DNA from 3 places in the Roseateles microcysteis genome. Region 3 is predicted to be linked to each of the others. Evidence: predicted binding sites of a transcription regulator. Region 3 holds the regulator's gene; each other region holds the start of a gene.
The links. Region 3 encodes sigma-54, which starts transcription at its own class of promoters, with help from an activator protein. Its sites were predicted from a motif close to TGGCANGNAANCTGCTTT; they were not measured.
Positions count from the first base shown of each region.

Region 1: a site for sigma-54 is predicted at 3,589-3,606, ahead of V3596_RS10645 (TorF family putative porin). Genes of this name have one in related genera too.
Region 2: a site for sigma-54 is predicted at 3,489-3,506, ahead of V3596_RS18425 (ANTAR domain-containing response regulator). Genes of this name have one in related genera too.

Region 1 covers NZ_JBAJMV010000003.1:357,407-364,137, forward strand. The annotation lists gene V3596_RS10630 (YifB family Mg chelatase-like AAA ATPase) at 1-1,160, opposite strand, end outside; gene V3596_RS10635 (spermine/spermidine synthase domain-containing protein) at 1,201-2,772, opposite strand; gene V3596_RS10640 (fused MFS/spermidine synthase) at 2,769-3,380, opposite strand; gene V3596_RS10645 (TorF family putative porin) at 3,667-4,392, shown strand; gene glnK (P-II family nitrogen regulator) at 4,431-4,769, shown strand; gene amt (ammonium transporter) at 4,798-6,321, shown strand; gene gshA (glutamate--cysteine ligase) at 6,498-6,731, shown strand, end outside.
Region 2 covers NZ_JBAJMV010000006.1:381,400-388,130, reverse strand. The annotation lists gene V3596_RS18445 (TRAP transporter substrate-binding protein) at 1-595, shown strand, start outside; gene V3596_RS18440 (TRAP transporter small permease) at 665-1,216, shown strand; gene V3596_RS18435 (TRAP transporter large permease) at 1,234-2,514, shown strand; gene V3596_RS18430 (FKBP-type peptidyl-prolyl cis-trans isomerase) at 3,010-3,414, shown strand; gene V3596_RS18425 (ANTAR domain-containing response regulator) at 3,541-4,149, shown strand; gene V3596_RS18420 (CmpA/NrtA family ABC transporter substrate-binding protein) at 4,428-5,645, shown strand; gene ntrB (nitrate ABC transporter permease) at 5,656-6,555, shown strand; gene V3596_RS18410 (ABC transporter ATP-binding protein) at 6,560-6,731, shown strand, end outside.
Region 3 covers NZ_JBAJMV010000007.1:238,884-245,614, reverse strand. The annotation lists gene V3596_RS19765 (TonB-dependent receptor) at 1-1,528, opposite strand, end outside; gene V3596_RS19760 (RNA polymerase factor sigma-54) at 1,973-3,472, opposite strand; gene lptB (LPS export ABC transporter ATP-binding protein) at 3,493-4,272, opposite strand; gene lptA (lipopolysaccharide transport periplasmic protein LptA) at 4,269-4,901, opposite strand; gene V3596_RS19745 (thiol:disulfide interchange protein DsbA/DsbL) at 4,972-5,634, opposite strand; gene V3596_RS19740 (SPOR domain-containing protein) at 5,700-6,395, opposite strand; gene argS (arginine--tRNA ligase) at 6,392-6,731, opposite strand, start outside.

The sequences.
Region 1 (6,731 bases), on a different contig from region 3:
AGGTCGATGCGGTCCAGCAGCGGCCCGCTGAGTCGGCCTTGGTAGCGGCTCACCTGTTCCGGCGTGCAGCGGCAGGCCTGCACCTGGCTGCCATGATGGCCGCACGGGCAGGGGTTCATCGCCGCCACCAGCTGGAAGCGGGCCGGGAACTCCGCATGTCGGGCCGCGCGGGCAATCAGGATGCGCCCTGTTTCCAGGGGCTCGCGCAAGGCCTCAAGGGCCGTCCTTTGAAATTCGGGGAATTCATCCAGGAAGAGCACGCCGTGCTGTGCCAGGGAAATCTCGCCCGGCCGCGGCGGCGAACCACCGCCCACCAGCGCCACACTGGAAGCACTGTGATGCGGCGACCTGAACGAGCGACGCCCCCAACGCGCTGGCATGAAGGCGCCGGCCAGGCTGAGCACGGCAGCCGATTCCAGCGCCTCCTCATCATCCAGCGGCGGCAGCAAGCCGGGCAGACGCTGGGCCAGCATCGACTTGCCGCTGCCCGGCGGGCCAATCAAGAGCAGGCTCAGCTCGCCAGCCGCGGCGATCTCCAGCGCCCGCTTGGGCGCGGCCTGGCCCTTGATGTCACGCAGGTCCGGGCCTGGCTCCGCCGCCTGCCGGGGCGCCGCCTGGGCGCGGGGAAGCTGCTGCTCAGCAGCCGGCAGCAGGCAGGCCACCAGGTCGAGCAGATGCGCCGCCTCTCGCACGTCCACGCCTTCGACCAGCGATGCCTCCGCCGCACTGGCCACTGGCAAGAGCAGGCGCCGCGGCGAAGCCTCGCGCCGCAAGGCCAGCGCCATGGCCAGCGCGCCGCGCACCGGGCGCAGATGCCCGGCCAGCGAGAGCTCGCCGGCGCACTCAAAGCCATCGAGCCGGCTTGCATCGAGCTGGCCACTGGCCGCCAGGATGCCCAGCGCAATCGGCAGGTCGAAGCGCGCGCCCTCCTTGGGCAGGTCGGCGGGCGCCAGATTGACCGTGATCCGCTTGTCATGGGGAAAGGCCAGGCCACTGCTCTGCAAGGCGGCCCGCACCCGCTCACGCGCTTCCTTGACCTCGGTATCGGCCAGGCCCACCAGGGTGAAGCTGGGCAGGCCGTTGGCCAGATGCACTTCGACACTGACCGGCGCCGCGGCCAGGCCGTCGAGCGCGCGGCTGTGGATCACGGCCAATGACATGGACGCTCCCCTTGTGAGTTAGCAAATGCCGGCGATTGTGCTACGGCGTTGGCGGCAGCAGGGGTGCCAGCAGGCCGAACAGCGGCGGCTGCCCATGGCGGTATTCGCTGATCATGTTCAGATCCGTGATCACCATCGGCGGCACCGCACCGGCGTTGGCCTGAAGGTACTCCGCTGCCGGCTGCAGGGGTTCATTCAAGAGCTTCCAGGCCACGTGAGGCTTGGTGAACAAGGCTTCGCCAAAGCTTGGCTTACCGCCGGTGCGGCAGGCACGCAGGACGGCCTCTGCATCGGGCCGGCGTTGCAGCGCAGCGGCGCTCATGTAGGCGAAGTTGCCGTAGCGGATGACGTGCGGAAATACGGCCAGCGCCGTGGCATACGCATCGCGACTGCTGGTGGTGTTCATGGCCGCAACGCCACCGGGCGCCAGATGCCTGCCCAGCTCGCTCAGGTACTCGTGCGACAGCAGGAGCGTCGTGTACGCGCGCCAGTGGAAGGTGGTGTTCTGGAAAATCAGGTCGTACTGCGCCTGCGGATGCGCTCGCAGCCAGCGCCGGCCATCGTCGATGTGCAGGCGCACGCGTGGGTCGCTCAGGAGCGGCGCCACCGCCGGATAGCGCGAGATCATTTCGCGGTAGCCCGGGTTGATCTCCACCACGTCAACCTGCTCGACACCTGGAAAGCCCAGGATGACCTCGGTCCAGGCCCCGGTGGACAGGCCGATCACGAGCACCCGGCGAGGCTTGTTGTGCAGCAGCGCCATCAGGTAGGCACGGTCCAGTCCGTTCGAGTTCTGTGCCATGTCGACATTGATGCGGCCGTCATAGGCGTTGCCACCATAGGTGGTGTCGCTGTCGTCGCCGTGGGTGACATGCAGGATGCCGTGCTTGTTCTGGATCAGGTGCGCCAAGGGTGCGTCGCCCTGCCAGGGCTCGGCGACCTTGTCGATGACGACCAGGGGGTGCACGACCAGGACCAGGCCCAGCGCCAGCAACGCCGCCGGCATGGCGAACCAGCTGACGCGCCGCTGCGGCGTTGCAGCGAGCGTCAACAAGCCCAGCAGCGCCGTCGCGCCACACACCAGCGCCCAGACGCTCTCGACCCGCAGCACATCCAGCAGCCAGAAGCCGGTGATCAGGGGGCCAAGTGCCGAGCCCATGACATTGGCCAGATAGACACGCGACACCGAGCGACCGAGGTCAGCTTCGGCCGTCGCGGAGCCGAGGTGATGGACGATGGGGAACAGAACGCCCTTGGCGCCTGCGGTCACCGCGATCATCAACACCAGGCCGGCCAGGCGAATTGGCGAATTGCCAAGCAACGGCGCCATCAGTTGCAGGGCGACCAGGTCCAGCGCCGCGGCCCAGCACAGCGCCCGTGCCGCCGAAGCCAGCACGGCTGGACTGTTCGCACAGATGCGCCGCCCGACGACGGCACCAATGGAGATGCCCAGCAGAAAGGCCGCCAGCACGATGGCGAAGGCCTGGGGTCGCCCCTGCTGCCCGAAGGAGAGCAGCCGGACCCAGAGGATTTCCTGGCTCAGCGACAGCAGACCGACGCTGAAGGACAAGGCCAGGGCCAGACGGCGCAGCCCGGTTTGGTTCTCGTTCATGCCGCGGCCCTCCCGCGCAGAGCGCTGGCAACGATCAGGCTTGCTACGGCATTGAGCGCGGCCGCCAGCCAGACGGCCTGACGCAGGTCCAGCCAATACAGCAGGAAGAAGCCAATGGCCAGCGCGCCAGTGGCCGCGCCCAGGGTGTTGATGAAATACAGCGTGCCCGTGGACACGCCCACATTGCCCGAGCTCCGCCAGGCATGAGCGACCAGCATTGGCAGCGTCGCGCCCATGCAGACGGTGGGCAAGAGGAGCAGGGCAAAGCTCAGGGCCGCCGCCGCCGGCCTCGACAGCCCGGCGAACAGGGCTGCGCAAGCCTGCAGCAGGTCCACGCTGACCAGGCCATAGGCCGCGATCGCGCCCTCGAACAGGCAAAAGGCCAGGAGGATGCGGGCCGGCCAGCGATCAGCCAGCGCACCTCCCAGCAGGGCACCGAGACCCAGGCCCAGCATGAAGGTCGAGACCACGATGGTCACCGACTCGATGTCGACCCCGATCACCACGAAGAGCAGGCGTTGCCAGGCCAGTTGGTAGACCAGCGCCGCAAAGCCGGAGAGGAAGAAGGCGGTGGCCACCCGCAAGGTGGCACGAGATCGCTGGCTCAAGAATGACCTCCGGATGTTCGTATCGCGGCCGATGCTAACCCGGCGCAAGCCCTTGCCGTCCCGACCCCATCCGCACGCTTGTGGGGCGCGCACCAGACTGGCGCAAGCGGCGCAAATGAGCCATTGTGGTGCACCGCGACCACCCGATACGGCACGTGAGCCCTGCCTTCCCCGGGGGCACAGCCCCTGGAACGGACCAAACCGGTGCTGGCACGGAAGCTGCAAGAGCTGGCTTGAAATCCTGTTTGCCATCCTGACCCATTCCCCCAATCAAGGAGTCCTGCGAATGAAGCAACAACTTGCCACCCTGGCCCTGGCCCTTTCCGCTGCACTGCCCGCTTTTGCCCAGGAAGCAGCCGCACCGGTCGATCCCTTGTCCTTCAATGTCAGTGTCACCACCGACTACCGCTACCGCGGCATTTCGCAGACCCGCCTGAAGCCGGCCCTGCAGGGCGGCGCCGATTACGCTTCGCCGAGCGGCTTCTACATCGGCGCCTGGGGCTCCACGATCAAGTGGATCAAGGACGCGGGCGGCGATGCCCCGGCCGAAGTCGACGTCTACGCCGGCTACAAGACCGAAGTCTCCAAGGACCTGCTGCTGGACGTCGGCGTGCTGCAGTACTACTACAGCAAGAACAAGCTGAACCCCAGCGCCAACACGCTGGAGCTCTACGGTGCCCTGACCGCCGGCCCGGTCACGGGCAAGCTGTCGTACAGCACCAGCAATCTGTTCGGCTTCGCCGACAGCAAGGGCAGCCTCTACCTCGACCTGAGCGCCAGCTTCGACCTCGGCGACGGCCTGATGCTCACCCCGCACCTGGGCCGCCAGGAAGTGCGTCACAACAAGACGTACAGCTACACCGACTACAGCCTCGCCCTGTCCAAGGACTTCAGCGGCCTGGTGGTCTCGGGCGCCGTCATCGGCACCGATACCGACGCCTATGTCGGCGGCCCCTCGTCCAAGAACCTGGGCAAGGCCGGCCTGGTCCTGTCGCTCAAGAAGAGCTTCTGAAGAAACAAGCGCACGTCGCACGCACGGAGTAACCCACCATGAAACTGATCACCGCCGTCATCAAGCCCTTCAAGCTTGACGAAGTGCGCGAAGCCCTCAGCGCCATCGGCGTGCAGGGCCTGACCGTCACCGAGGTCAAGGGCTTCGGCCGCCAGAAAGGCCATACCGAGCTGTACCGCGGCGCCGAATACGTCGTCGATTTCCTGCCCAAGGTGAAGATCGAAGCGGCGGTGGCCGACGACGTGGTGGAGCAGGTGATCGAGGCCATCGAGTCCTCGGCCCGCACCGGCAAGATCGGCGACGGCAAGATCTTTGTCTCGCCGCTGGACCAGGTCGTGCGCATCCGTACCGGCGAGACCGGCACGGACGCTCTTTGACAACAAGAAGCCTGTTGGAGAACAAACGATGAAGAAACTTCTCGCCTCCCTGGCCCTGGCCGCTGCGGTCTTCGCGCCCGCCGCCTGGGCCCAGGATCAGGCCGCTTCGGCTCCCGTGGCTGCTTCGGCAGTCGTTGCTGCTGCTGACGCGGCATCTGCAGCCGCACCGGCCGCCTCGGCTCCCGCTGAAGCGGCTTCGGCCGCCGCACCGGCACCCGTGCCCAACAAGGGCGACACCGGCTGGATGCTGCTCTCGACCCTGCTCGTCATCCTGATGACGGTGCCGGGCCTGGCGCTGTTCTATGGCGGCCTGGTCCGCAGCAAGAACATGCTGTCGGTGCTGATGCAGGTGATGGTCGCGTTCTCGCTGATCGTCGTGCTGTGGGTGCTCTACGGCTACAGCTTCGCGTTCACCGAGGGCAACCAGTTCATCGGCGGCACCGACCGGCTGTTCATGAAGGGCCTCTGGGACAACGTCGCCGGCACCTTCGCCACTGGCGCCACCTTCAGCAAGGGTGTGCCGATGTACGAGATGGTGTTCGCCGCCTTCCAGGCCACCTTCGCCGGCATCACGGCCTGCCTGATCGTCGGTGCCTTCGCCGAACGCATCAAGTTCTCGGCCGCCCTGCTCTTCCTGGCCCTGTGGTTCACCTTCAGCTACCTGCCGATTGCCCACATGGTCTGGTTCTGGGCGGGCCCGGACGCCTACACCAGCGCCGCCGTGGTCGATGAGATGAACGCCAAGGCCGGCATGATCTGGCAATGGGGCGCGCTGGACTTCGCCGGCGGCACGGTGGTGCACATCAACGCCGCTGTGGCTGGCCTGGTGGGCGCCTTCATGATCGGCAAGCGCGTCGGCTACGGCAAGGAGGCGTTCACGCCTCACAGCCTGACGCTGACCATGGTCGGTGCCTCGCTGCTGTGGGTGGGCTGGTTCGGCTTCAACGCCGGCTCGGCACTGGAAGCCAACGGCTTCGCTGCCCTGGCCTTCATCAACACCTTCGCTGCCACGGCTGCCGCCGTGCTGGCCTGGTGCATCGGTGAAGCGCTGATGAAGGGCAAGGCTTCGATGCTGGGTGCAGCCTCGGGTGCAGTGGCTGGCCTGGTGGCGATCACGCCGGCAGCCGGCAACGTCGGCATCGGTGGTGGCCTGGTCATCGGCTTCGTCGCCGGCTTCGCCTGCCTGTGGGGTGTCACCGGCCTGAAGAAGGTGATCGGTGCCGACGACTCGCTGGACGTGTTCGGCGTGCACGGTGTCGGCGGCATCGTCGGCGCCCTGCTCACCGGCGTGTTCAACTCGCCCGCCCTGGGAGGCCCGAGCGCCGTCGGCGACTGGGTCACGGTGGCCATGATCGCCCCGGACGCCTACAGCATCGGCGCCCAGGTGCTGACGCAAGCCAAGGCCGTCGGCGTGACCATTGTCTGGTCCGGCGTGGTCTCCGTGATCGCCTACAAGATCGTCGACCTGGTGCTGGGCCTGCGGGTCAGCGAGGAAGACGAACGCGAAGGCCTGGACATCACCTCGCACGGCGAGACGGCCTATCACAAATGATCTACACGCAAGCCCGCCAAAGGGCTTGAGACCGCTCAAGAGCCGCCTTCGGGCGGCTCTTTTCATTGCGCAATCGGATCGCCCCGCCAGACCCGGGCCTTGATTCCCTGACTTGCGCCCCTATCTGCGCCAGTCCCTAGAATGAGCCGACACCCAGCTCCAAGAAGCCGCACGCCATGGTTCCCCACCTCATCACCGCTCTGAATGGTCCGATCAACGAGCTGGAGCAGCGCATCCTGGAGTCGATGCCGGCCATCGAACGATGGTTCCGCCTGGAATGGATGGAACACACGCCGCCCTTCTACACCTCGGTGGACGTGCGCAATGCCGGCTTCAAGCTGGCACCGGTGGACACCAATCTCTATCCCGGCGGCTTCAACAACCTGACGCCCGAGATGCTGCCGCTGGCC
Region 2 (6,731 bases), on a different contig from region 3:
CATCACCGGTCTCGCCTACTGGGACAACGGTGCCACCCACATGACGGCCAACAAGCCGCTGAAGAACGTGGCCGACTTCAAGGGCCTGAAGATGCGCATCCAGTCCAGCAAGGTGCTTGACGCGCAGATGCGCTCGCTCGGCTCGATCCCGCAGGTGATGGCCTTCAGCGAGCTCTACCAGGCGTTGCAGACCGGCGTGGTGGACGGTACCGAGAGCACGCCGTCCAACATCTACACGCAGAAGGTCTTCGAGGTGCAGAAGCACATGACGCTGTCCGGCCATGGCCACCTGGCCTATGCCGTCGTCGTGAACAAGAAGTTCTGGGACGGCCTGCCGGCCGAGCTGCGCAGCCAGCTCGAGGGCGCCATGAAGGACGCCACCACCTACGCCAACGCCATCGCCGCCACCGAGAACGCCACGGCACTCGACAAGATCAAGGCCAGCGGCAAGACAGCCATCTACACGCCCACGGCCGCCGAGCTCAACGAGATGAAGAAGGCCACCTCGGTGGTGCACAAGGAGATGGAAGCGCGCGTGGGCAAGCAGATGATTGCCGATACCTACAAGGCCGCCGGCTACTCGCTGAGCAAGTAAGCCATTGTTCCGAACGCGGCGCCACACTGGTGCCGCTCTCGCACCTGCCCCCCCTCTCTGGGAGCTTCCATGCTCAACCGCATCCTCAACCACCTCGAGGAATGGCTGATCGCCTTCCTGATCGGTGGTGCCACGCTGGTGATCTTCGCCGCCGTGGTGCACCGCTACCTCTCCGGCGTGCCCTACATCCAGGACTACACGATCCAGATCAACATGAGCTGGGCGCAGGAGCTGTGCATCTTCATGTTTGTCTGGATGGCCAAGTTCGGCGCCGCCTATGGCGTGCGCACCGGCATCCACGTGGGCGTGGACGTGATCCTGCGCAAGCTCAAGGGCCGTGCGCACAAGGCACTGGTCCTCGTGGGCCTGCTGGCCGGCGCGCTGTTCACCGGCACGGTGGCGGCCATGGGCGCCAACTTCGTCTGGCACATGTCCGAGACCGAGCAGACCTCGGCCGACCTCGAGGTGCCGATGTGGTGGGTCTATCTCTGTGTGCCGCTGGGCTCGTCTCTGATGAGCTTCCGCTTCCTGCAGGTGGCCTGGAGCTTCCTGAAGACCGGCGAGCTGCCCCACCATGACCACGGCCATGTCGAAGGCCTGGACGATGCCGGTCCGGCCTGAGCAAGGAGCACGACACCATGAACGCCTCCATCATCTTCGTGCTGCTGATCCTGCTGATGCTGACCGGCATGCCGATCAGCATCTCGCTCGGGCTCACCGTCCTGACCTTCCTCTTCACCATGACCGAGGTGCCGATCCAGTCGGTCGCCTTGAAGCTGTTCACCGGCATCGAGAAGTTCGAGATCATGGCGATCCCGTTCTTCATCCTGGCCGGCAACTTCCTGACCCACGGCGGCGTGGCGCGGCGGATGATCCGCTTCGCCACCAGCATGATCGGCCACTGGAACGGGGGCTTGGGCCTCGCCGGCGTGATGGCCTGCGCGCTGTTCGCCGCGGTGTCGGGCTCCTCGCCCGCCACCGTGGTGGCCATCGGTTCGGTGATCCTGCCGGCCATGGTCAAGCAGGGATTCCCCAACCGTTTCGGCGCGGGCATCCTGACTACCTCGGGGTCGCTGGGCATCCTGATCCCGCCGTCCATCGTGATGGTGATGTACTCGGTCTCGACCAACACCTCGGTCGGCTCGCTGTTCATTGCCGGCGTCGTGCCGGGCCTCTTGCTGGCGATCTGCCTCGGCTTCACCACCTGGTTCATCGCCCGCAAGAACAACTACCCGCGCATGCCCAAGGCCTCGTGGGCCGAGCGCTGGAAGGCCTTCCGCGAAAGCGTCTGGGGCCTGTTGCTGATCGTCATCGTGATGGGCGGCATCTACACCGGCATCTTCACGCCGACGGAAGCGGCGGCCATGTCGGCGGTCTATGCCTTCGTGATTGCCACCTTCGTCTACAAGGACATGTCCCTGAAGCGCCTGCCCAAGGTACTGCTGGACTCGGCCAGCATGAGCGCGATGCTGCTCTACATCATCACGAACGCGGTGCTGTTCAGCTTCCTGATGACCAGCGAGAACATCCCGCAGGCCATGGCCGACTGGATGATCGGCCAGGGCTTCGGTCCCATCGCTTTCCTGCTGGTCTGCAACATCCTGCTGCTCTTGGCCGGCAACGTGATGGAGCCCAGCTCCATCGTGCTGATTCTTGCGCCCATCCTGTTCCCGGTGGCGATGAAGCTCGGCATCGACCCGGTGCACTTCGGCATCCTGATCGTGGTGAACATGGAAGTGGGCATGTGCCACCCGCCGGTGGGCCTGAACCTTTATGTGGCCTCGGGTATCACCAAGATGGGCATCTCGGAACTGACCGTGGCCGTCTGGCCCTGGCTGCTCACGATGCTGATCTTCCTGGGCGTGGTGACCTATGTGCCTCAGATCTCGCTGTGGCTGCCGCAGCTGCTCCTGAAATAGGACCAAGGCACTTGCAATAGGGGCTCGCCACGGCGAGCCCTTTTTTCTGCTGAATCGCCGAATTCCTGGGATGTCCCTTGACGGCACATTGCCGTCTTTCATGATGGCTCGAAGATCAGGCCGCTTGGGCACTCTGTTGCGTTCGTGTCCTCCGGCCTTCGGCCTCCTCCTCTACCTCACTCCACAGAGCGCCCAACCGTCCTGATCCGCACCGCCCGTCGCCTGTGTCGAGGCACATGCCCAGTGTGGCCGGAGCAGGACGGCAGTGGGTTTCCCGAAGCGAGGTAAAGGAGGAGGACCTGGCGCGGCCAGGGCCGGGGGACACGAGCGCAGGGGAACCCGCTGGCGGCCTGATCTTCGACCAACCGAGGAACAAGAAAACGAACGGCAGCTACGTGCCTGCATGAGTCTCCCCCTCAGATCGGCGATGAGCCATTTTTTGCATGCGCGCGCGATGCGATGATCCGGCTCCATCGAAAACCCTGGATGAATTCCATGCGCAAGCTGCTCGCCTTGATTCCCCTCGCGCTGTGCCTGTCGCCGGCCTTGGCCGCCGAACCCATCACCACCGCCTCGGGCCTGGTCTACACCGAAGTCGTGGCCGGCACCGGCGCGAAGCCGACGCAGAACGACAAGGTCAAGGTGCACTACGTCGGCCGCTTTCTCGACGGCCGCGAGTTCGACAGTTCGGTCGCCCGCGGCGAGCCGATGGACCTGCCGCTCAACCGCGTGATCCGTTGCTGGACCGAAGGCGTGCAGTTGATGAAGGTCGGCGGCAAGGCCAAGTTCTATTGCCCGGCCGCCCTGGCCTATGGCGAACGCGGTGCCGGTGGCGGCGCCATTCCGCCCAACACGCCGCTGACCTTCGAGATCGAGCTGCTGGGCATCGTCAAGCCCTGAGCACGGCGGGTCGCCTCGGGGATGGCCATGGAGCGATGGGCTGTGACCTTGATTGATTGCTGAGGCCCGCTTGCGGGCATGGAAGTTGCGTCAAGCCCTGCAACCCTTGTCCCGTAACAACCCCCCTTGAGCGACTCCCTTTCCCTGGCCCAGGGCCTGCGCGTCCTGCTGATCGATGACGGTGCCCACCGCGGCGCGCTGATCAGCGACGAGCTGGCGCGCCTGGGCTGCGAGGTGGTGGGCGTGGTGGAGCAGGCCACGCTGATCCATGACTGCGTGCTGCGCTTGAAGCCCGATGTGGTGATCGTCGACAGTGAATCGCCCACCCGCGACACGGTAGAGATGCTTGCCACGGTTTCGGAGACGATGCCGCGCCCGGTGGTGATGTTTTCCGAGGACGGCGGCGACGACCCGATGCGCCGCGCCCTGAAGGCGGGCGTCAGCGCCTATGTGGTGGCCGGCCTGCGCGCCGAGCGCCTGGCGCCGGTGCTGCAGGTGGCGATTGCCCGTTTCGAGCAAGACCTGGCGCTGCGCCAGGAGCTGGGCAAGGCGCAGGCGCAATTGGCCAGCCGCAAGAGCGTGGAGAAGGCCAAGGGCATCCTGATGAGCGAGCTGGGCCTGGATGAGGACGCGGCCTACAAGCGTCTGCGCAAGCTCGCGATGGACCGCGGTGAGGCGTTGGCCGCCGTGGCAGAGCGGGTCATCGACGCGCATTCCCTTTTGCGCCCGTGTTGATGTTGCATTGCACCAATCTGGCGCAGCGATGCCGGCAAACAGTGCGCGGCCGGTGCGTGCACCGGCCAAATCTCCCGGAATAACGCTGGCACGCTTTCTGCTGAAGTGAAGTCGTCGGGCCCGCAACGGCGTGGGCCCTTCTGGAATCGAACAAGGACAAAGGCGTCCGACCGATGGAGACACGCGAGTGGTCTCCTGGTCGCGACGCCTTTGTCCTTTTCTGCTTGGAGATCTCGATGAGCCATACGACTGGAAAGAAGCTGCACAAGGAGGGTTTGATGAGCGAGGAACGCCGCACATTGCTGGCCGGCGCTGCCGGTGCCGCCATGAGTGCCATGAGCCCCATGGCCTGGGCCGCCGGCTCGGACAAGCCCGAGAAGGAGGAGGTGCGCATCGGCTTCATCCCCCTGACCGACTGCGCCTCCATCGTGATGGCCTCGGTGCTGGGCTTCGACAAGAAGTACGGCATCAAGATCATCCCGACCAAGGAAGCCTCGTGGGCTGGTGTGCGTGACAAGCTGGTCAACGGCGAGCTGGACATGGCGCACGTGCTTTACGGCCTGATCTACGGCGTGCACCTCGGCGTCAGCGGGCCGAAGAAGGACATGGCCGTGCTGATGACCCTGAACAACAACGGCCAGGCCATCACGCTGTCGAAGAAGCTGGCGGACAAGGGCGCCGTGGATGGCGCCTCGCTCGCCAAGCTGATGAGCACCGAGAAGCGCGAGTACACCTTCGCGCAGACCTTCCCGACCGGCACGCATGCGATGTGGCTGTACTACTGGCTGGCCAGTGTCGGCATCAATCCGATCAAGGACGCCAAGGTCATCACCGTGCCGCCGCCGCAGATGGTGGCAAACATGCGCGTGGGCAATATGGACGGCTACTGCGTCGGCGAGCCCTGGGGCCACCGCGCCATCATGGACGGCATCGGCATCACCGCCGTGACCACGCAGGACATCTGGAAGGACCATCCCGAGAAGGTGCTGGGCACGACCGGCGAGTTCGCGAAGAAGTATCCGAACACCGCGCGCGCCGTGATCATGGCCGTGCTGGAGGCCAGCCGCTGGATCGATGCCGGCCTGCAGAACAAGCTGAAGATGGCCGACACCATCGCCGACAAGTCCTATGTCAATACCAGCGCCGACGCGATCAACCAGCGCATCCTCGGCCGCTACCAGAACGGCCTGGGCAAGACCTGGGACGACCCGAACCACATGAAGTTCTTCAACGACGGTGCGGTGAACTTCCCCTACCTGTCGGACGGCATGTGGTTCCTGACCCAGCACAAGCGCTGGGGCCTGATCAAGGACCATCCCGATTACCTGGGCGTGGCCAAGCAGATCAATCAGATCGAGCTCTACAAGCAGGCCGCATCGCAGCTGAAGGTCAGCGTGCCCAAGGACGCCCTGCGCGCCAGCAAGCTGATCGACGGCGTGACCTGGGACGGCAAGGAACCCGCCAAGTACGCCGATTCGTTCAAGGTCAAGGCTTGAGGAGCACAACATGGTCTCCGCAGTCTTTCATTCGCCGCGCGAAGTGATCAGCGAGGAGCCAGCCGCCGTGGCAGCCAAGCCTCGCGAGCCCTTGGCTGTCGTCGCCAAGCCGCAGCCCAAGGCGCGCGCTCCGCTGGACTGGCGCGCCTTCTGGATGCGCGTGCTGCCGCCCATCCTCGGCCTGGCCTTGCTGGTCGGCGTGTGGGGACTGCTGACGCAAAAGGGCGGCAGCTTTCCCACGCCCGTTCAAACCTTCGATGCCGCCGTCAAGCTGTTTGCCGACCCCTTCTACAGCAAGGGCCCGAACGATCAGGGCATAGGCTGGAACATCCTGTTCTCGCTGCAGCGCGTGGCCATGGGCTTCGGCCTCGCTGCCCTGGTGGGCATCCCGCTGGGCTTCATCATCGGCCGCTTCGAGTTCGCGAACCGCATGGTCTCGCCCTTGATCAGCCTCCTGAAGCCGGTGTCGCCGCTGGCCTGGCTGCCCATCGGCCTGCTGGTGTTCAAGAGCGCCAATCCGGCCGCGATCTGGACCATCTTCATCTGCTCGATCTGGCCGATGGTCGTCAACACCGCCGTGGGCGTGCAGCGCGTGCCGCAGGACTACCTGAACGTGGCCCGCGTCTTGAACCTCAGCGAATGGAAGGTCATCACGCGCATCCTGTTCCCGGCCGTCCTGCCCTACCTGCTGACGGGTGTGCGCCTGTCCGTCGGCACGGCCTGGCTGGTGATCGTGGCGGCCGAGATGCTGACCGGCGGCGTGGGCATCGGCTTCTGGGTCTGGGACGAGTGGAACAACCTGAACGTCCAGCACATCATCATCGCCATCTTCGTGATCGGCATCGTGGGCCTGGCCTTGGAGCAACTCCTGATGCTCGTGGCCCAGCGCTTCTCCTTCAGCGAGGACTGACCCCATGAGCAGCAAACCATTTGTCCTGGTGCAGGACGCCGAAATGGTGTTCTCCACCCGCAAGGGAAAGTTCCATGCACTGCGCGAGATCAATCTCGAAGTGCAGCGCGGCGAGTTCATCACGCTGATCGGCCATTCGGGCTGCGGCAAGTCCACGCTGCTGAATCTGATCGCGG
Region 3 (6,731 bases):
TGGTGTAGCTCGTCACGTGGTGCGAGTCATCCACCGTGTAGCCGGGCTTGATGTTCACCGTCGCGCCCTGGGCCAGCGGCGCACCGGCGCGGTAGCTGTAGGTCGTCGGCATCAGGGTGTAGGGGTAGGCCAGGCCGGTGCCCAGCGAGCGCACGCCAGCGGCCGAGTCGACGAAGGTGCCGGCCGTGTTGTAGGTCGGCGTGCCACCCACCGAGAAGTTGCCCACCACGTCGGCCACCTTGCGCTGGTTGGACGCGTACTTGCCGTAGATGTTCAATTCATCGCTGACCTTGAAATCCAGGCGGATGTCGCCGCCGTGGCGACGGTCGTCCTGGCCGCGCACATAGGAGCGGATCAGCGCCGGCGTGTAGTCGTTCCACTGGTTCAGGCAGCTCAGCTGTTCGTTGTTGCGCTGGTTGATGGCCAGCGTGCGCGCCGTGCTGCCGTTGATCGCGCTGGTCTGCGCCGTGGTGAGATTGGGGAAGGCAGTGAAGCAGTCGGCCTTGCTCTGCGCAGCGGCCGATTTGGTGATCAGCTCCAGCGGCGTGGCTGCATTGAAGGTGCCGCCGGCCGTCAGCGGCGAGGCCAGGAACGTGGCGTTGACCGTCGGGTCGGTCTTGGAGACCGTGGCCGGGTTGAAGGCAAAGGTCTTCTCCGGCGAGTTGTCGAAGTCCGCCTGGCGCAACAGGCCTTGCAGGCCGTTGACGCCGCCATTGCTCTGCTGATGGCTCTCGCTGTTGTAGTTGGACTTGTTCAGGTTGACCAGCACGCCCAGACGCTTGTCCAGGAACTTGTCGGCCAGCACCAGGTTCAGGTTGGGCGTGGTCTTCCTGTTCAGGGAGCTCTCGGTGGCGGCCACGCGCAGCGAGTAATAGGGCTTCTTGAAGTCCAGGCCGGTCCGCGTGTTGATGATGATGCTGCCGCCGAGCGAGCCTTCGGTCATCGCGGCGGTCGAACCCTTGACCACGTCCACGCTCTTGATCAGGTCCGACGAAAGCTCGCGGAACTCGACACCGCGGCCACCGCCACCACCCAGCAGGTCGGTGCCGCCACCAGCCTGCACGGCCTGGCCATCCATCTCCACACGCGTGAGATCGGCGCCGGTGCCGCGCACCGAGACGCTCACGCCTTCGCCGAAGTCGCCGCGGTCCAGCGCCACACCGGCAATGCGCGAGATCGCTTCGCCGATATTGCGGTCAGGGAAGGCACCGACGTCTTCCGCCACGACCGAGTCGGTGGCCGTGGCCGCGCGCTTCTTGCGGTCGATGCTGGACTGCTGCGAGAGCCGCGTGCCGATCACCAGCACCGAGCTCAGCTCGGCCGTGGCCTTCGCTGCCGGCTTCTTGTCATCCTTGCTGTCCTTGGCCTGTTCACCGCCTTGCGCCGCTTCGGCCGCGGGCTTGGCCGGCGCTACGGGCGTCGTGCTCGCTTGAGCCATCGCGGCCTCGCTGGCCATCAGCGTGAGGGCCATGGAAACGGCCAGGGCCAGGCCATCCGGCCGCAAGGCCAGTTTCGAAATCTTGTTCACAAGCTGTCTCCGTCACCGGGCTTGGCCGGCACTTTTTGTCATTGACTGGTGTTCACCGCAAGCGCCCCGAGGCTTCACGAGGCGGCGATCTACAAGCCTGCTTGCAAGGCCCGGATGAGGCCCGCCTGCGCTTGTGAGGAGTCCAGCTTATGAGGACGGGTCCGAATCGATGTATGACGCTTGTGCGTCGAACTATCGGAATTTTGAATAGCGGATGAATCGGCCGGGAGGCAAGGTTTCCGGTCACCCACTTTGCGGGTTATCCCGGGCGGATTCAGGGCGCATCAATCAACGCCTTGATCGTTTGTGCCGGCGCTGTTGCGGTGCGGCGACTGACGCGGCAAAGTCCTAGCAAGTCGCTGGGTCATGCGTTGGCAGCGCGCTGCGCGGCAGGCATTCAGGGCCCCGTTCAGACCCCCGCTCAGACCCCAGGTCAGAGTCGCGTCAAAGCGCCTTGCGCAGATTGGCCGGCGCAATTTTCAGCGCCTCGCGGTACTTGGCCACCGTGCGCCGCGCCACCTGGATGCCCTGCTCTTCCAGCATGTCGGACAAGGCGCTGTCGGACAGCGGCTTGTTGTTGTCTTCGGCGTCGACGAACTGCTTGATCAGCGCGCGCACCGCCGTGCTGGAGGCATTGCCGCCGGCATCGGTGTTGAGGCCGGACCCGAAGAAGTACTTCAGCTCGAAGGTGCCATGCGGCGTGGCCATGTACTTGGCCGTGGTCACGCGCGAGATGGTCGATTCATGCAGGCCCAGCTCGTCGGCTATTTCTCTGAGCACCAGCGGCTTCATCGCCAGCGCCCCATGCTGGAAGAAGCCCTTCTGCCGCTCGACGATGGCCTGCGAGACACGCAGGATGGTGTCGAAGCGCTGCTGGATGTTCTTGATGAACCAGCGCGCCTCCTGCAATTGGCCGCCCAGCGCGCTGTTGCTGATGCCGCCGCGCGTGGCGCGCAGCGCATTGGCATAGAGCTCGTTGATGCGCAGCTTGGGCGCGACCTCGGGGTTGAGCATCACACGGAATCCGCGGCCGCTCTTGCTGACGATCACGTCCGGCACCACGGCCGCCGCCTCGCCTGGCGCAAACGGCCGGCCCGGCTTGGGCTCCAGTGTCTGGATCAGCGTCTGCGCCTCGCGCAGCAGCTGTTCGTCGGCGCCGGTGAGTGCCATCAGCTTCTTGCTGTCGCGCCGGGCCAGCAGCTCCAGGTGGTTCTTGCAGATCAGGATGGCCACCACCTGCACCTGGCTGCGCGGCCGCGTGCGCAGTTGCAGGAGCAGGCATTCGGAGAGGTCCCGGGCGCCGACACCGGTGGGCTCCATGCTCTGCAGCCAGCGCAAGGCCACCTGCAGGCGTTCCAGCAATTCCTCGAGTGCCTCGGGGTCGTCTTCACCGGCGAGCGAGGCGGCGATCTCTTCCAGCGGGTCGGCCAGGTAGCCGTCGTCGTTCAGCGATTCGATCAGCACCAGGAGCGCGGCGCGGTCTTCGCTGCTGAAAGACATGCCGGCCATCTGCTGTTGCAGATGCTGCTGCAGGCTGATGGACGGCGCCTCGGTCTCGGGCCTTTCTCCGTCTTCGCTGCTGGAGCTGGCGCTGCCGGGCAGCTCGCGGATGCCGTCGAAGTCGTCGCCCTCGGTGCCGTTTTCCCAGTCTTCGCGCTCGGTGGTGCCGAAGTCCTCGGCCTTGATCTCGCTCGCGGCCTCACCATCGCCTGAAGGTGCCGAGTCGGGTTCGTCGGACGCGTTGCCGCGGACTTCGCTGAGCTCGGGTGCGGTGACCGCGCTGCCGAATTCCTCGTCGGTCTCGAGCAGCGGGTTCTGCGCCAGCATCTGCTCCACTTCCTGGTGCAGCTCCAGTGTGGAGAGCTGCAGCAGCCGGATCGACTGCTGCAACTGGGGCGTCAGCGCCAGATGCTGACTGAGCCGTACCTGCAGGGTGGGTTTCATCTCAGCGCAGCCCCAGCAGCCTACATTTTGAAGTGTTCGCCGAGGTACACCTTGCGCACGTCGGCGTTGGCCACCAGCTCGTCGGGCGTGCCTTCGGCCAGCACCTCGCCCTCGCTGATGATGTAGGCGCGGTCGCAGATGCCCAGGGTCTCGCGCACGTTGTGATCGGTGATCAGCACACCGATGCCGCGCGCCTTCAGGAAGCCGATGATGCGTTGGATCTCGAGCACGGCGATCGGGTCCACGCCGGCAAAAGGCTCGTCCAGGAGGATGAAGCGCGGCTGCGTGGCCAAGGCGCGGGCAATCTCGACCCGGCGGCGCTCGCCGCCCGAGAGCGCGGGTGCCGGGCTGTCGCGCAGCTTCTCGATCGAGAGCTCGTGCAGGAGGCTGTCCAGCATCTCGTTGATGCGGGTCTTGGTCCAGGGCTTGCCGTTCTCGTCCTGCTGCAGCTCCAGCACGGCGCGGATGTTTTCCTCGACGGTGAGCTTGCGGAAGATCGAAGCCTCCTGCGGCAGATAGGACAGCCCGAGGCGCGAGCGGCGGTGGATGGGCAGGCGCTCCAGCGCCTCGCCATCGAGCCGGATCTCGCCGGCGTCCGCCCGCACCAGGCCGACGATCATGTAGAAACTGGTGGTCTTGCCGGCACCGTTGGGACCCAGGAGGCCCACGACTTCACCGCTGTCCACGGCCAGGTGCACGTTCTTGACCACGCGACGCACGCCGTAGGTCTTCTGCAGTCCGTCGGCCTCAAGCCGGCTCGGGCGGTCCGGTGCCGCCGCTGCGCTGTCGATGCCGCTCATGAGGGCTTGCGAGGCGTGGTTTGCAGCGTGGTGCTGGGCTGCAGTTGGGTAGGTGCGCTGCTGGCGGACGGCAATGCCTCGGGCGCACTGGCTGCGCGCGGCATCAACACCATGCGGCCGCGGCCGTTGGGGCTGCGCTCGACATTGCCGCCGCTGGTCTTGAAGAGTTCGCTGCGGTTGTCATAGGCGATCTCGCCACCGGTGGTCTCCCCGGTGACGAGGCCGTTGCGCAGTTGGCGAAGCACCGCATTGCCGACGAAGCGGACGGTTTCCTTGCGGCTGTCGTATTCGATCTGGTCGGCCCTGCCTTCGATCACCTCGCCCGGCGTGTCACGGCCCTGGCTGAAGCTCACCTGCTTGTCGCCGTCCGAAGTGGCCGAGGCCTGGAAGAAGCCGTCGGGGGTTTCCTTGATCACCACCTTGCCGGCCTTCAGCAGCAGGCTGCCCTGGCTCAGGATCACGTTGCCGGTGAGCTCGGTCAGCTGGTTGGCGATCTCGACCCGACCGCCTTCGTCATAGCTGATGTTCATCGGCTTGTAGCGGTCGCCCTTTTCGGCGCCCGCCGGCGCAGCGGCCAGCAAGGCGAGGGCGCTCAGCAGCAGCGAGGAGGAAAGATGGGCAGGGCGCATGGTGGGTGGGCGGCACAAAACTTGCAGGCCATTCTAGGCCCAGCCCACCCCCGGGCCGCTGGCAATTACGTCACGGCTTTGAGCTGCGCGCGCGCTGGATCAGGCTGTTGGCGACCTGCAGCGCGCGCATGCCCTGTTCCTGTTCGGTCATGCCACGTTCGCCCACCATCGAGGGCGAGGTCCAGAAGCGGCCGCCGATGGCGATCGCCGGCACGCCGTCCATGTTGTAGGCCTCGAACAGCTTGTTGGCCTGCAACAGCTTGCTCTCGATGCCGAAGGAGTTGTACATCGCGGTGAACTTGGCGGTGTCCAGGCCCATCTTGGTGGCCAGCGCGATGATGGCCTTGTCGTCGTCCAGCTCCAGGCGCTGCTGGTGGAAGGCGGCGAAGACGCGCTGGTGGTATTCCTCGGCCTTGCCCAGGCCGTCAAGCGCGTAGAACAGCTTCTGGTGCGGCTTGATATTGGGGCGGAAGCCGACATGCACGCGGCGGAACACCACGTCGGGGGGCAGCTGCTTGACCCATTCCTGCAGCATCGGCTCCAGCGCATAGCAATGCGGGCAGCCGTACCAGAAGAACTCGGTGACCTCGATCTTGCCCGGCGTCGTGGGCAGCGGGCTGGCGAGGCGCTTGAAATGCTTGCCCTCGATGGGGCCGCCCTGTGCCTGGGCGAGGCCGGCGCTGCCAAGTGCAAGGGCCGAGAGTCCGAGAGCGGAGAAGTCGCGACGATTCATGAATCAGCTACCTGTGAACTGCGAATAGGGGGTGCAACGGCCGGGATCGTAGAACAGCTGACCGATCAGCGCTGGACACGCACCAGATTGGCGTCGACGCCGGCGGTTTCCAGCTTCTTCTGCAGGCCTTCGGCGTCCTCGCGCGCATCCAGCGGGCCGATGCGGACCCGGTACACGGTGCGGCCCGATTGTTCGAATTCGTAAATCCTGGCGCTGTGGCCGAGCAGGGCCAGCTTGGCGCGCTGGGCTTCGGCGTCGTCATTCTTCAGATACGCGCCGGCCTGAACGAAGTAGATCGATGGGTCGGCCGCGGGAGCCTTGGCATCCACCTTGGCCTCAGCCTTGCCGGCCTTGCTGGCGGCGGGTGCCGGCGCTGGCGCTGGCGCGGGTGCTGCGGCCGGTGCCGTGGTTACGGGCGCGGGCGCGGGTGCGGGTGCTGGGCTTGCGCTCGAAGGGGCTTGAGCAGGTGCCGCCGGCTTCACTTCGCCGCCGCTGACCACGCCGCTCGCGGCCTTGGCGTTCTTGCCGGCCAGCGGTGCGTTCGGGTCCCAGTTCTTGTTGCGTTCGGCCTCTTCGGCGTCCTGCTCGGCGGTGCGTTGCGGCACCTTGTTGACGAAGGGAATCGGCGTCTTGTTGATGTAGAGCGCCACGCCCAGGGCAACAGCCAGGCCGATCAAGAGGCCGACGATCAGGCCGAGGACGAAGCCTCCGCGCTCGCTGCTGCCGCCACCACCACCACCACCGCCCTGACCTTTGCTCATGCAGACTCCGTCGTTGCTTGTTCACCACGAGACATTGCTTCCGGCGCGCTGACACCCAGCACCGTCAGCGCATTGCGCAGCACCTGGCGCGTGGCCGCCAGCAGGGCCACTCGCGCACGGGTCAACTCTGCAGCCTGGCCCAGCACGCGTTCGGCCGCATAGTAGCTGTGGAAGGCACCGGCCAGATCGCGCAGGTAGAAGGCCACGTCATGCGGCGCCAGGCCGGCCGCGGCGCTGCTGAGCATGCGCGGATAGTCGGCCACCTTGAGCATCAAGGCGGCCTCGGTCGGGGCAGTCAGCAGGGCCAGATCGGCACCGTTGAGCGCGGCCTCGTCG